Regions from separate parts of the Lentibacillus songyuanensis genome, predicted to be linked through region 2. Evidence: predicted binding sites of a transcription regulator. Region 2 holds the regulator's gene; the other holds the start of a gene.
What was found. Region 2 encodes NrdR, which represses ribonucleotide reductase genes. Its sites were predicted from a motif close to AACACNATATATNGTGTT; they were not measured.
Positions count from the first base shown of each region.

Region 1: a site for NrdR is predicted at 2,930-2,947, ahead of WMZ97_RS20940 (vitamin B12-dependent ribonucleotide reductase). Genes of this name have one in related genera too.

Region 1 is NZ_JBCLVH010000037.1:5,036-12,590, forward strand. Features, by position in the region: gene mntR (transcriptional regulator MntR) at 1-125, opposite strand, end outside; gene WMZ97_RS20940 (vitamin B12-dependent ribonucleotide reductase) at 278-2,839, opposite strand; gene WMZ97_RS20945 (rhodanese-like domain-containing protein) at 3,271-3,636, shown strand; gene WMZ97_RS22025 (GNAT family N-acetyltransferase) at 3,760-4,146, opposite strand; gene WMZ97_RS20950 (GNAT family N-acetyltransferase) at 4,227-4,796, opposite strand; gene gcvPB (aminomethyl-transferring glycine dehydrogenase subunit GcvPB) at 5,038-6,504, opposite strand; gene gcvPA (aminomethyl-transferring glycine dehydrogenase subunit GcvPA) at 6,494-7,555, opposite strand, start outside.
Region 2 is NZ_JBCLVH010000007.1:95,619-103,173, reverse strand. Features, by position in the region: gene WMZ97_RS09220 (hypothetical protein) at 165-377, opposite strand; gene dnaI (primosomal protein DnaI) at 529-1,458, opposite strand; gene WMZ97_RS09210 (replication initiation and membrane attachment family protein) at 1,480-2,808, opposite strand; gene nrdR (transcriptional regulator NrdR) at 2,859-3,320, opposite strand; gene WMZ97_RS09200 (cytosolic protein) at 3,562-3,942, opposite strand; gene WMZ97_RS09195 (glyceraldehyde-3-phosphate dehydrogenase) at 4,098-5,129, opposite strand; gene WMZ97_RS09190 (CotD family spore coat protein) at 5,431-5,778, shown strand; gene coaE (dephospho-CoA kinase) at 6,034-6,633, opposite strand; gene mutM (DNA-formamidopyrimidine glycosylase) at 6,670-7,494, opposite strand; gene polA (DNA polymerase I) at 7,538-7,555, opposite strand, start outside.

The sequences.
Region 1 (7,555 bases), on a different contig from region 2:
ATTTTTGTAACAGAAGAGGGGTGAACCTGTAATGCTTCCGCGATGTCCGAGACGCGTGCATATCCTTTTGATTCGATTAAATTGTAGATTTGTTCTATGTAATCCTCCATACTTGGAGTTGGCATTAAGATCTCCTCACTTCAAAGAATAATTTTTTAGGGAAGGCAACATTGTTTCTAGTACAAGGATACATGATAAACAACTGATAGACAAGTTATATCTATTAAAAAGGGAAGAGCTAACCACCATGAGTGATCAGCTCTTCCGTAAGAAATCCTTACAGTCCACATTTCAATTGGGCACCACAGCTTGTACATGTGTTACAGCCGCCGATGTCTTCTACACTGCCCTCACGACATACCGGACATGTATCCCCCACTTCTGAACCGATTGTTACATTCGTTTTTTCCAATTCTTGAATGGTATCCATTAGGACAACACGCGGTTTTTCTTGTGGTTGTTCCGCTTCCGTTGTTTCGTCAAAGGAATTTTCCTCAGCCTTTAACGTTAATACTTGGGTATCACGGCTGCCGTCCACATAAACCGTTCCACCTTTTGCACCACCTCGATACAATCGTTGATAAACACTTTCTACCTGATCAACGGTGTACCCTTTTGGAGCATTAACCGTTTTGGAAATGGAGCTATCTACCCAGCGCTGGATGACACATTGGGTATCGGCATGTGCTTCCGGTGCCAACTCCATGGCTGAAATAAACCATGATGGCAATTGTTCCGGATCCTGTTCTGGATTGCGATTCAAATATTCCTGGACAATATCAGCTTTAACCTCAATAAATTTACCAAGTCGTCCACTCCTGAAGTAAGAAAAGGAAAAATATGGTTCTAACCCAGTACTTACGCCAACCATGGTCCCAGTGCTTCCAGTGGGAGCAACAGTTAACAAATGGGAGTTGCGAATGCCATATGTTAAAATATCCTGTCTAATATCGTCAGGCATTTGTTTCATATATCCCGTATTAATAAACGCATTTCTAAGCTCGTGTGTTTCTTCATCCGTTTTACCAACCAGGAACGGGAAGCTTCCCTTTTCCTTTGCTAACTCAATGGACGCACGATAAGCTGTAGTTGCGATCGTTTCGAATATTTGATCAACCAATTCGTTTCCTTCCGCCGAACCATATTCGGTTTCACAGTAAATCAATAGATCATGAAGCCCCATAACACCTAAGCCAACACGACGTTCACCTAAAGCTTGTTTTCGATTTTCCTCTAAGAAATATGGCGTTGCATCAATCACATTATCCTGCATGCGCACTCCAGTTTGAACGGTTTGCTTTAATTTCTCAAAGTTCACTGTTTTGGTGTCTTTATTGGCAAATTCAGCAAGGTTCACCGCTGCTAAATTACAGACTGAATATGGCGCAAGGGGTTGTTCCCCGCACGGATTCGTTGCCACAACCTGATCACCATATGCCTTGGCATTCGTCATGTCATTAGCATTATCAATGAAGAAAATACCCGGCTCGGCTGAATAGGTTGCACAAATATTAATCAAATTCCATAATTCCTTGGCTTTCACCCGGCGATAAACCCGGACACCATAGCCCATTTCTTCCCATTTACGGACATCGCCAACCTCATGCCAATGGTTGTTATAGTCTTCCATTTGCTGTTTTGTGTAATTTTCCACATCCGGAAAACGTAACTCATACCAGCTATCGTTTTCAACCGCGGTCATAAAGTCCTTCGTCAAACATACAGAAATATTTGCGCCAGTCAAAAATTCCGGATTATGGACGGAATATGATCCACCGTCACGTAACTTGTTTTCTGCTTCTTTAATCGATGACTTGGAAAAACCGCCCAATCCTGGCATTGTTTTATAATTAACAATTCCCTGATACAAGTCTACCTCTGTTCCAGTTAACGGGGTAAACTTTAATTTTTCCTGTGCCAGCTGCTTGATTTGATCATCCTCAGTATTTTCAATTAAGTATCGTAAAATTCTTGGATTCTGCATCTTGGAAATAATAAATTCAATAATATCCGGATGCGAATCGACAAGCATAATCATTTGCGCTCCGCGTCTTGACCCACCTTGCTCAACCAAATGTGTCAATTTTGCAATATCATCCAGCCATGATACGGAGCCAGACGATTTTCCGTTAACCCCTTTGGCCAATGTATTACGAGGACGTAGTGTTGATCCATTGGTGCCAACACCGCCACCTCTGCTCATGATTTCCATGACTTGTTTCCGGTGGTCAGAAATCCCTTCCCGTGAATCTTGAATGTATGGCATCACATAGCAGTTAAAGAACGTTACATCGGTTTCTGACCCAGCACCATAGAGAACTCGTCCAGCCGGGATAAAGTTTAAATTCGATAATTCCCGGTTAAACTTGGCAAATGACTCACGGCGTTTTTCTTCTGTTAACTCTACTTGTGCAAGTCCGGTCGCATTTCGTCTGGCAATTTGCTCATAATAAATTTCCAGCGGCTTATCAATCACATCAAGCGTTCGTTTTACAACACCTGTTTCGCGTTCCTCTTCCTGATCTAGTACATGAACAAATTCCGGGTCCACCTGAATATCAGCCTGTTTATGAACCCAGTCGATTTCTTTGACAAAACCCAGTCCGCGTGCCGGGAATTTCGGATCGGCCTTTACCGTCAACACGACAAAGTCCCCTGCCTTTAATGTTTTCTTTTGGGTGTCCTTAAAGGCATAACGGTCCAGCATGACAAGCCTTGATACTCCTTTATGTGTTCGTTTCATGTCTGCTGTAATCGGATGAACTTGCGGGAATAATGCAATGTCCTGATTTAGATTTTTTATGTTAATTTGGTTTCGTTCCTCGACAGCCGTCGACATTTCCTCACTCCTTTTCTCTAATTAGTTACTAGATTCACTTTACCACAAATAAATGAAATTAAACAAGATATTGTGCTCGTTTTTTATAAAAACACTATATATTGTATTAAAAGCAAAAAAATCGGATTTTGTCAAAAACGAAAAAATGTAATTTCCGGTGTATTTTTGCGATAAAACAAGCAAATAACGAGTAACTTAACTAAAACCATTTTTTTCACCATTTGCATTTAGCAATGGAAAGGATTTATCACTCTTCGTCTCAAATAACGGTTCATGGAAAATCCCACAAAATACATCATACAACCAATAACAAAAATAAAAACAGGTATAAAGTCTTTCTTTTAACATGCATTGACACAAAACTCTTTGAAAAAATCATCCAACAACCATATAATAGAAAGTGGAAGATTAGAAAAAACGGGGGACAAAACATGACGATTCTTATTATTTTACTTGTTGTAATTATAGGCTTTACGCTATTCCGCTATTTTCGGCAGCGCGCCTATCTAAAAACATTGACCGAAGAACAATTTCGCGAAGGTTATCGGAAAGCCCAATTAATCGATGTCCGGGAACCACAGGAATTTAAAAAAGGGCATATTCTTGGCGCCAGAAATATACCACTAACCCAAATGAAACAACGGCTGGTTGAATTACGCAAGGACAAGCCTGTCTACCTTTATTGTGCTAGTGGGTCACGCTCGACTCGTGCAGCGGAACTTCTCCGCAAAAAAGGCTATCAGGATCTAAATCAGCTTAAAGGCGGCTTTAAAAAGTGGACCGGCAAAATAAAATAAAAAATCCTTGTGCTTTGATTAACGGGAAGATTATGCAAACATATAGAAAGCACACTTGCACACATCCTAACAGTATAAATAGTAAGCAAAAAAGCTCAGCATTAAAACTGAGCTTTTTGCATGTTACTTTTTATTTGAAACAAAAGCCATATGTTTATCAGAATCAAGTTCATGACAATGCTGAAGCCCAATCCTTTCAGCTACCCGGAACGATGGTTTGTTAGAAGGTCTCACACGGGCAACAACTGATAAGTCAGGTATATAATCATTTGCCATTTGAACAGCAATTCGGCCCAATTCAGTAGCATAACCATTTCCCCAATAACTTGGTGAGAACCTGTAATAAAGATTCAGTACTTCTTGCTCTTTCCATCGACCTCTACGGATCCCACCAATTCCAATAACTTCTGATTGAGACGATAGAACAACTGTCCAATAACCATACCCATAAGTGAGCCAGCCGTTTCTCCAACTATCTAATGATCCCCTGGCTTTGTTAAGATCCTTTATCTGCCCTGCTGGACGATATTCCCTCTGTCAGCACCGTACAAGCGACTTCCATTTTTATCATTGCCGGAAAAACCATATCCTCAATTATCAACCAGGTGAAACTCATTCTTCAAAACCCCCATTATAATTAAGTCATGATATTCTCCATCATAAAAAAGCTCATCCCTGATTATTCCTTCCTGTTTAAAACCAAGTTTTTCATAGGATTTAATCCCTCTTTTATTAAATGAGTAGACATCTAATCCGATCCTATGTAAATTTAATACTTCAAATCCGTATTCTAAAAGCAAAGCCATCGCTTCGGTACCATATCCATTCCCCCAGAATCCATGATCGAATATTGAAATCCGAACAAGAGAATTTCGATTTTGATGGTCGATATCCAACATAGCTATATCCCCAATAGGTTGGTTATTTTCCTGCAAACATATAAGGAGGTCCATCCTGCTGCTGTCCGTAGATATGTTTTCAAACCACTTTTGAACCCCCGAACGACTAAATATGGTCTGGGTGCCTGTTAATCTCCTTCCTTCTTTATCCCAAAGAGCTTTGGCATAGAAAAAATCCAAGTCTTCATTCTCTATTGGTCTTAAGTAAACCCTTTTGCTCTCGAGAAATTTAATTGGTTCATATTGTTCTGTACGTTGCATGTTTTTCACCTCTTTTGAATTCAAAGACGACTTTAAGTAATAGAAGGAAATTAAACTATCTTTTATCCATAATGATCAATCAACATAACAAATGAACATAATTCGTGAATGGACTGGTATGCCCATTAAACCCAAACGAAATAAGGGATGCAAATTCAGCTACGTGTTGCATCCCTCTTTAGTGTTTTCTCCTTCATAACAGCATCTATTATGCTTCAACAGGCAGGTCTATGAATTCCAATTATGAATTCTCTTCTTCATACCTTAGAATCGGTTTTCTCGCGGCGGTTGTTTCATCCATCCGCTTCACGATGGTCGTATGTGGTGCTTCCTGAACGACCTCCGGATCCTCTTTTGCTTCCGTTGCGATAGCAAGCATTGCATCGATAAAACCGTCCAGCGTTTCTTTTGATTCGGTTTCCGTTGGTTCCACCATCATCGCTTCTTCCACATTCAACGGAAAATAAATTGTTGGCGGATGATACCCAAAGTCAAGCAGGCGCTTCGCAATATCAAGTGTTCGTACGCCTAATTTTTTCTGTTTCTTCCCAGAAAGCACAAATTCATGCTTACAATGTTGTGGGTATGGCAGCTGATATTCGTCTGCTAAACGCCGCATCATATAATTGGCATTTAGTACCGCGTATTCACTTACCTTTTTAAGCCCTTCGGCACCCATTGTGCGAATATACGTATAGGCCCGCAGATTAATTCCAAAATTGCCGTAATACGGTTTTACACGACCAATCGATTGTGGACGATCATGATCAAACGTATAGCTATCATCTTTTTTCACGATTAATGGTTTTGGCAAGAAAGCAGCCAATTCGTCCGTAACACCAACAGGTCCTGATCCCGGGCCACCACCGCCATGTGGTCCTGTAAAGGTTTTATGCAAATTCAAATGCACAACATCAAAGCCCATGTCTCCCGGGCGGGTGTACCCCATAATGGCATTTAAATTAGCCCCATCATAGTACAATTTTCCGCCGGCATCGTGAACGATCTTTGCCATTTCCATAATTTCTACCTCAAACAGCCCAAGGGTATTCGGATTTGTCAGCATCAGTGCAGCTGTGTCATCACCAACCACCCGTTTTAAATCGTCCAAATCAACTAAGCCGTTTTCGTTTGATGCTACCGTCACTGCGTCAAATCCGGCAACCGAAGCTGAAGCAGGGTTCGTACCATGAGCCGAATCCGGAACAATTACTTTGGTTCGTTTCATATCCCCATTCGCCTCATGAAAGGCGCGAATCATCATCAGCCCGGTCCATTCCCCCTGCGCTCCTGCTGCTGGCTGCAGGGAAACGTCATGCATCCCGGTGATTTCCGCTAATGACGTTTGCAAATCATACATCATGGCTAAGGCACCTTGAACGCTGGCGGGATCCTGATATGGATGAATATGACTAAAACCGGGTAGCCGCGCGATATCTTCGTTAATTTTCGGGTTATATTTCATCGTACAGGAGCCTAATGGATAAAAGCCGGAATCCACCCCGTAATTACGTCGGGATAGTCCCGTATAATGCCGCATAATTTCTAATTCACTTACCTCTGGCAACTCTGGTGGAGCCTCACGAATAAACGTGTCCTCCAGTTCCGCTTGCAAATCATATTCCGGAACGTCTAATTCGGGCAGGCTGAAACCAGTTCTGCCAGGTTTGCTGCGTTCAAATAGTAAAGGAAAGTCTTTAGCGTTCATTGATATCCCCCAATTCGTTGACGAATGTGTCGATTTCTTCTTTTGTCCGAATCTCTGTTACGGCGAGCAGCATGTGTCCGGCTAAGTCAGGATATGTATGTTCCAGATCATAGCCGCCAATAAATCCTTTTGCCAACAGCTGTTGGTTATAATCGGTAACAGATCCAGGCACTTTGATCACAAACTCATTGAAAAACGGACCATCTGTTATGACCTCAAAATCAGCCTTTTCGAGTTGTTCTTTCATGTACCGTGCTTTATGCATATTCAACATCGCCATTTTTTTGATGCCCTGTTTGCCGATTGAGCTCATCGCTACCGAACTTGCCAGTGCATTTAACGCCTGGTTGGAGCAGATATTTGAGGTTGCTTTGTCACGTCGAATGTGCTGCTCACGGGCCTGTAATGTCAACACAAATCCACGCTGACCATTTTCATCCGTCGTTTGCCCCACTAACCGTCCTGGAACCTTCCGCATTAATTTATTCGTTGTGGCAAAATAACCGCAATGCGGGCCGCCAAATTGGGCTGGAATTCCAAATACTTGCGTGTCACCAACAACAATATCCGCCCCAAATTCACCTGGAGGCGTTAAATACCCTAAAGCCAGCGGATTACTGGAAACAATGAACATCGTTTTCTTCTGTTCACGAATCAATGCCTCGATCTCATCTAAGGCTTCGATTTGGCCGAAAAAGTTAGGGTATTGCATGACAACACTTGCTGTATCCTCATCCAGTTCGGCAGCTAATTGTTTTAAATCGGTCTTTCCGTTATGTTGTTCAATTTCCACAATTTCAAGATTAGGGCCTTTTGCATATGACGCAATTACTTCCCTAGACTCCGGATGTACCGCTTTGGAGACAAGAATCTTTTTCTTTTTTGTCTGCGCTGCGCTCAAATTAACTGCTTCCGCTAATGCGGTTCCGCCGTCATACATCGATGAATTAGCGATCGGCATGCCGGTTAACTCCGAAATCATCGTTTGAAACTCAAATATTGCCTGCAGCTCCCCTTGCGAAATCTCCGGCTGGTATGGTGTGTATGCCGT
Region 2 (7,555 bases):
AATGGGGTATATAATTTGTAATTGATGGAAAATGCGACCTAGTGACAATTCTCTTTTGTGACGGTTTCCCTCATTCCACAGGAAGAAGAGTGCTTGGGTTTCGCTCTACCAGAATACTAAAGCTTTCCATAGGCACAACCTTAGTCTCATCCTGGTTTGGCAGCTCATTGACGGGAAAAGGCATCGAATGCTGGAGAAGAATTAATTTTGGTTCGGCCCTCAACTGCCGGTCGATGTACCGTACGACAGAAAAATTCACCCGTTCGGTCACTCAACTGCCAGAGCGTACATTCATCGGCGAACATCGGATATCCCTCGATCGGTATTCGCTTTTGCTGGTCAAAATCGAGGACCTGGCTGGAGAGACCAGGTGGCAAGCGCACTCCTATTTGGAAACATCCCCCCGTATGTCGCAGTCTAAAAAAATAGCGACAAACTATACTATAAAATGTCCTGATCCATGTACTTCTTATCCCTGCGCAAAAAGAAATCGGTGCATCCACCGATTTCTTTTATACTCCAACTTATTTAGTCGCGTCGGTTTTCCCCATCCATGGTTACCTCGACACTAACCTGCTTGATCCGTTCTATAATCCTACCTGCCTTAACGTGTTCTACCCCGCCCCGATTAGAAATCGCGAGTTGTTCTTCCAACTGTTCCAAGCTATAGTTAGATGTGAAAAATACTGGCAGGCGCTCCATCATCCGATACTGCAGAATGGAACCCAAAATTTCATCCCGGAACCAGGCTGACTGTGTTTCCGCACCAATGTCATCAAGCATAAGAACGTCCGCTTTTTTAAAATAATCTATCTTCTGGTTGATAGAGTCATCTTTAATCGAGCTCTTCATTTCCCGAACAAATTCTGGCATGAAAATTAGCATGGACGAGATGTTTTGTTGTTTTAATTCATTGGCCATGGCCCCGAGCAGGTATGTTTTTCCTATACCAAACGGGCCCGATAAATAAAACCCTTTTTCAGGGATGGCTGTTTGCGCCTGTTTGACAAACATCATGAGCTGTTTAACAATCGTCCGTCGCTTATCATCAATATCCATATTGTTGAAATTCGCATGCAAAATATCCTTGGGCATATACAAACTACGAATCAGACGTTCCTGCTCTCGTTGTTTTTCGTTTGCCACTCGATTATGACATTTCTCATAGGTTAAATGAATCTCACCCTTATCGGCTTGAAGCACCGGAGAATACCCTTGAATCATATTGATACATTGACCAAATGAAGCGCATTGATCACATTGTTTGGATTGTGTTTTATACTCATATAATTTCATGAGGCTTTTATCAATTTCAGTTTGTGTTAAATGTGGGTGCAAGCGAAGAAATTCACTTATTTCCGGATCCTCAAGAACTTCCTGCTTCATCGACAGGTAATTCTCTTGAAAGTTTTTATTTCCTTGCATCCATTTTTTTAATGTGGATTTAATTGGTTCCATACGAATCATCCTTGCAAATGATTATTTTTTACTCGTAAATTCGCGTAACAGTGCATCAAATTCCGCTTTCTCTTCTTCTGTCTCGGTATAGTTGGCTCCTGCATTGGCTTTTGCTTGTTTCTTCTTCCGTTCTTTAAACCAATCAGGCACCACTTCATTCGAAACGGGACGACGATAGTTTTGCTTTTTCGGGGATCCCTTTTGGTACTTGGCCTTTTCTTTTTTGGCAAATTCCATTGCTTCCTTCGCCGTTTGTAAATTGGCACGAGACCAATGACTGGCAATTGTTTCTAAATAAGCTTTTGATAATTTCATATTCGATTGAAGTAACACATAATGAATCAACACGTTCATCACAGGAGCTGGCAGACCCTGGGTAGTCATCACATCACGAATAATCTTCAAATCCTGTCCGGATGCATGGTTCCCACTGGACAAATCCTCCAATAATTGTTTTGGCGATATCGTTTCCAGTTCATAAATAAGCTGCTCTTCTTTCGTAGCAGGCTTTACAGTTGGTTGTCTCCGCTTCTGTTCTGTCAGTCGATCGGTCAGCTTGACAACCGATTCCTGATGACTGGAATGGAATAAATCATGACAAGCACCCTTAAATTCATCCGGATCAAGACTATTCTCGGCCGTTAATGCCCACATAACTGCTTTTTCAACCTCGTGTTCCGCCAAATCATATAATACCATCATTTGCGAAATGAGTTTCCGATTTTCTAAGGTTAGCACGGATTCCTCGGGGATCATTCGCTGGCGCAGCATCTGCCTCATCCATGTAAAATCAATGGTTCGCTCCTGTTCGGGAACTGGTATGTCAACTGCCTCTACAGGAGGGTCTTGCGGTTGAAATGTTTGGAATACCTCTTGAAACGCTGCGGTAATCTCATTGCCGCTTTCCTCCCTGGAATGAACCGAATAATGATTCTTCAACATAGCGAATTTATCCTCACCTAAGTGATGATATAACAATTGGGTTAACATATCATCCTTAAAAAAATCACCTGGCGCAAAAGGCTCCAATAGGACATAGGTATAATAGTCATTTGGGTCTGTTTGATGTTTAAACGTTTTTAACAAACCGATGCCTTCCAGCTTTAACCGAGCTTGATAAATTTCATCCAGCGGTAAATTCATATAATTCATTAACGTATGATGTGTCTGTGGCTTATCCCCCTGTTGCAGCTCCATTTCATGCAGAAGCGTTTGATATAGCATAACAGCTGTTAAGCCAATCAGTGGCTGATATAAATGGGTTAATGCCTTTGTGTAGCCCTTGGGCAAATTCCCCTTTTGCTCGACAACGTAGCCTTCAATCGGAAAAATCTTCTCGAAAACATTCACAAATCTCACCTCTAATAATTAAACACAGTGCATCCAAGTGGATAACCCACTCATTTTTTATCCGTATTAATTAAATCCTTCAACTCGTCTAAAAATACACTAATATCTTTGAATTGACGATATACAGAAGCAAATCTTACATAGGCAACTTCATCAACCGCTGATAATCGGTCCATCACCTTTTCGCCAATTTCTTCACTTGGAACTTCCGAGGCACCGCTATCACGTAACTCTTTTTCGACATTTAATGCGATTTCCTCAATCTTCCCTAATGGAACCGGACGTTTTTCACATGATTTGATCAGACCGCGAACCAGTTTGTCCCGATTAAATTCCTGCCTGGCTCCATCCTTTTTCACCACAATTAACGGGACCTCTTCCATCCGTTCAAATGTTGTAAACCTGTATCCACATTGCTCACATTCCCTGCGTCTTCGTATCACCCGACCTTCTTCAATCGGGCGGGAATCCGTAACCTTTGTACTTTTGTTTTGACAATTGGAACACCGCATCGAAGCTTCACCCCGTTCGCTTAGAATTAGGAATTTCATGCTAGAGTCTGTTCAAAAAGTCCGGTAAAAATGACACATCGAATTTCTTCGTTGGCTTGTTTCTCCGCTCCTTGGAAAAGAAAACCACTTTTCCGGCGTGCGATGCGGATTCAGTGTATCTATTTGCATACATTCCGCTGCTCAAAACTATGCCGCCTCGAACTTCTCGGTCCTTTTTATCCTCCTTTTTGAACACGCACTGCTAATCAATTAAAGGAAAAGTGTTATCAAATTCATGATATAATCGTTGAATCAACGATGAACTATACCCAAAATCAAATGGCAAGAATGATTCACTGGTAACGGCAAAATCAATCGCCGTTCGATAAGGCCTTACCATGATAACCGTTATAATAACAAAGGCTTTTCGTCCTTTTGTTACATGAACACTTATTTCCCCATGTTCATTGGAAATGGCATTCACTTCATATGTATCTGAATGGTTAAAAAATGCTTCAATCTTCTTTAACCCATTATCCTTGGTTAGTTTATAATAATGTGTTCGCAATGCTGGATCCCAATGGTTTTCTCCAGTTTCTGCATGATTACTAAAATATTTCATAAAGGCCTGTTTAACGGACAATATACTCCCCACCCAAAATTAATGAATGTATAGTTACGTTTGTACATCAGTATACGATATTTCTTTATTTTAACATGTTTTTTGGTTTTTCACTATGATATCTCGACAAATAACAAAGGCAGTTCACCGCCTTGATGAACTGCCTTATCGATCACTTATGAAATTTTCATTTGTTTTTGATGCATATAATGACCGACATATTTAGCAAGGTCAATCACTCTGTGTGAGTAGCCCCATTCGTTGTCATACCAGGCTAACACCTTTACTTTATTATCCTCCAGCACCATCGTGGATAAACCATCAATAATCGCTGAATAATCAGTAGTTGTATAATCAACGGAAACAAGCGGTTCATTACTATATTTGATAATTCCTGCTAATTCATTTTCCGCTGCTTCTTTAAATGCATCATTTATCTCGTTTATAGTAACCGGACGCTGGACGTCAACGACTAAATCAACCAGCGAAACATCTGGTGTTGGTACGCGTAATGCCATTCCATGCAATTTTCCTTTCAAATGAGGCATGACTTCCCCTAGCGCTTTTGCAGCACCTGTTGACGTAGGAATAATCGACTGGGTACAGCCTCTTGCTCTTCTTAAATCTTTATGTGGGTTATCCGTATTATGTTGATCATTTGTGAACGCATGCACAGTAGTCATTAGGCCGTTTTTAATTCCAAAATGCTGATCCAGTACCTTTACTACTGGTGCTAGACAGTTTGTTGTACAAGATGCATTCGAAACAACGTGGTCACGGTCAGGGTTATACTCCTCATGATTAACCCCCATCACGATTGTCTGGTCTACCTGCTTACCTGGTGCGGTTATCACTACTTTCTTCGCCCCAGCCTGCAGATGCAATCCTGCTCCATCGCGTGAATTGAATTTGCCTGTTGCCTCAATAACAATATCAATCTCCAATTCATCCCACGGAAGGTTTTCTGGATTTCGTTCATTCACCAATAACACTTTTTGACCATCTACCTGAAGGTCTTCCTGGAGTGCTTTCACTTCTCCATCATAAATACCATGTACACTATCATACTTAATTAAATGCGCGAGTGTTTCTGGAGGATATTTTGCATTGATCGCTACTACATCTAATTGTTCATCCTTCATCGCTTGGCGAAATACCATTCGTCCAATACGACCAAATCCATTAATCGCAATTCGAGTTTTATTCATTTGATAGTCCTCCCAATATGCTATACTCATTAACTTCATCGTTAAAAATAGTATAACACATTTCACTCAAAATGTGATGCCTAAAATGAAAAGAAAAGGTCCAAATTCGCTTGAGGAGAATATGCTAATAACACGAAAAGACTATTATAGGTAACACACAAAAATGATTAAAACCATGCTGAAGGTTCAAACTACATTGTTTCATTATAGTAAAAGCACATTTTCGATCTATTTAGTGCCCCCATCTAAGACAAACTTTTTCTTGCCACATACAATATAGCAGAAAGGAGGGATAAACCTTATGAAACATCATTGTCGATCATGTCAAAATAATAATTCCGTTTCACCGGCTAATGACGAGGTAATTGTGAACCCTGCCAGAAGGGTGGAAAAAACAAAAACGAATACGCGCGTTGTCAAGAATATCCACCCAACTGAGGTTGTTAATGTCAATCGAACTGTCATTAGAAATGAGAATTATTATCCCGTTACCCATTCCAATGTAAACGAAACAGTAGTGGAGAATTACGATTGCGGAAGTGATGTCAACTCTCCAAATTGCCGGAGAATTAGTCCCGAAAGTAACAGCAATAATGGGAGTAATAATGGGAGTAACTGCGGATGTCACAAACGACGGAGCTGGATATAAACTATTATTTCCGTCATGCATCCCTGATTCACATTCCCTAAGTTTATTCTATGCACCATGCAAACGAAATGTTTGCTAGCAAATGACTATTTTAAAAAGCAAAGTTGGAAGGATTCACCTCCACCCTTTCACTTACTTTAACCTAAGTTAACACCTCCCATTGAATACCACCGCCTAAACAAAAACGTCTATGTTCTGCATAGACGTTTTTTTATTTGATGTGTGTTCGCATTTTCTATCTGATATGAAATGTTTCTATATTACCTTCCACTCTTTTAAAACCGTTTCTAACTGTTCATAGGACTGATATTTTGTCCCATTATTATCAATCACTGCGTCAGCCATTGCCGCCTTTTCCTTGACCGGAATTTGCGATTGAATGCGCTGGATAGCTTCTTCCTCCGTAAAATGATCCCGTTCCATCAGCCGTTTCAGCTGTACCTCTTCATCAACAAACACAACCAACGTTTTGTCTACAAAGTGGGTTAATTTACTTTCAAATAGTAGCGGGATATCCAGCACAACACATGAGGCTCCAGCATGAATCAACGAATCTCTTGTTGTCAGCATCTTTTCTCGTATTGCTGGGTGGACAATCGCATTTAATTGCTGGAGCTTTGTTTCATCTGCAAAAACAATGGAACCCAATTGCTTGCGATCAATGGATTTATCATTTCGTAAAATATCCGTACCAAATGTATCGATGATTTGCTCATATGCTTGTTCCCCCGGCCGTACAACGTCACGGGACAGTTTATCCGCATCAACCATGGGGATACGATAATCATCAAACATAAGAGATACCGTGCTCTTTCCACTTGCAATACTTCCAGTAAGACCAATCGTCAAAGCCATTTTATCACCCTCCATTAAGAGCCACTAACTGTACAGCTATTTTTGGCAAGTAACACAAAGATGTGTGCCACGGCCGCCAATTTTCATTTTAACAATGGGTTTTCCACATTTTTTACATGCCTGATTTTCCTGCCCATATACAAATAGTTCTTGCTGAAACATCCCCATTTCTCCCTGACCGTTGACATACGAGCGAATGGTTGTCCCACCTTGAGCCACCGCTTCATCTAAGGTTTGCATCGCCGCTGTTCGAATGGCGTTTGTTTCTTTTTTGGTTAACTTATTGGCTTTCTTTAACGGATGGATCCCTGCTCGAAATAGTGTTTCATCAACATAGATATTGCCTAGTCCTGCAACAATGGACTGATCAAGCAATACGGGTTTAATGGCACGTTGGGTTCGTTTTAATTTGTTATAAAAATACTCGCTGGTAAACTCCTTATCAAACGGATCTGGTCCTAATTGGTTCAGCGGCTTTTGCTGAAATTCTTCCCCTTTTTTAAAAACATGCATGGTCCCAAATTTGCGAACATCATTGTATCGCAGTTCTTGACCATCTGTAAACGTAAAAATGACATGTGTATGCTTTTTAACCGGTTCTATTTGAGGGTGTACACTATATTTTCCCTCCATTCGTAAATGGGAAACAAGACAATAATCATCAAGCTGGAACAAGAGAAACTTTCCTTTTCGTGTAATGCCGTGAATCGTCTGTCCGGTTAGTAAATGTTTAAACACTTCTACATCATCGGGGTTTTTAATAATTTTTGGCCAGTACACGGTAAGATGGTCAATGGTTTTTTCAATAACAAATCGTTTTAATGTGTTTTTTACGGTTTCTACTTCTGGTAGTTCTGGCATATTTCTTTACTCCTTACAAATTTAAGCACAACCTTGTGACTTATTACTTTGCATCAAACCA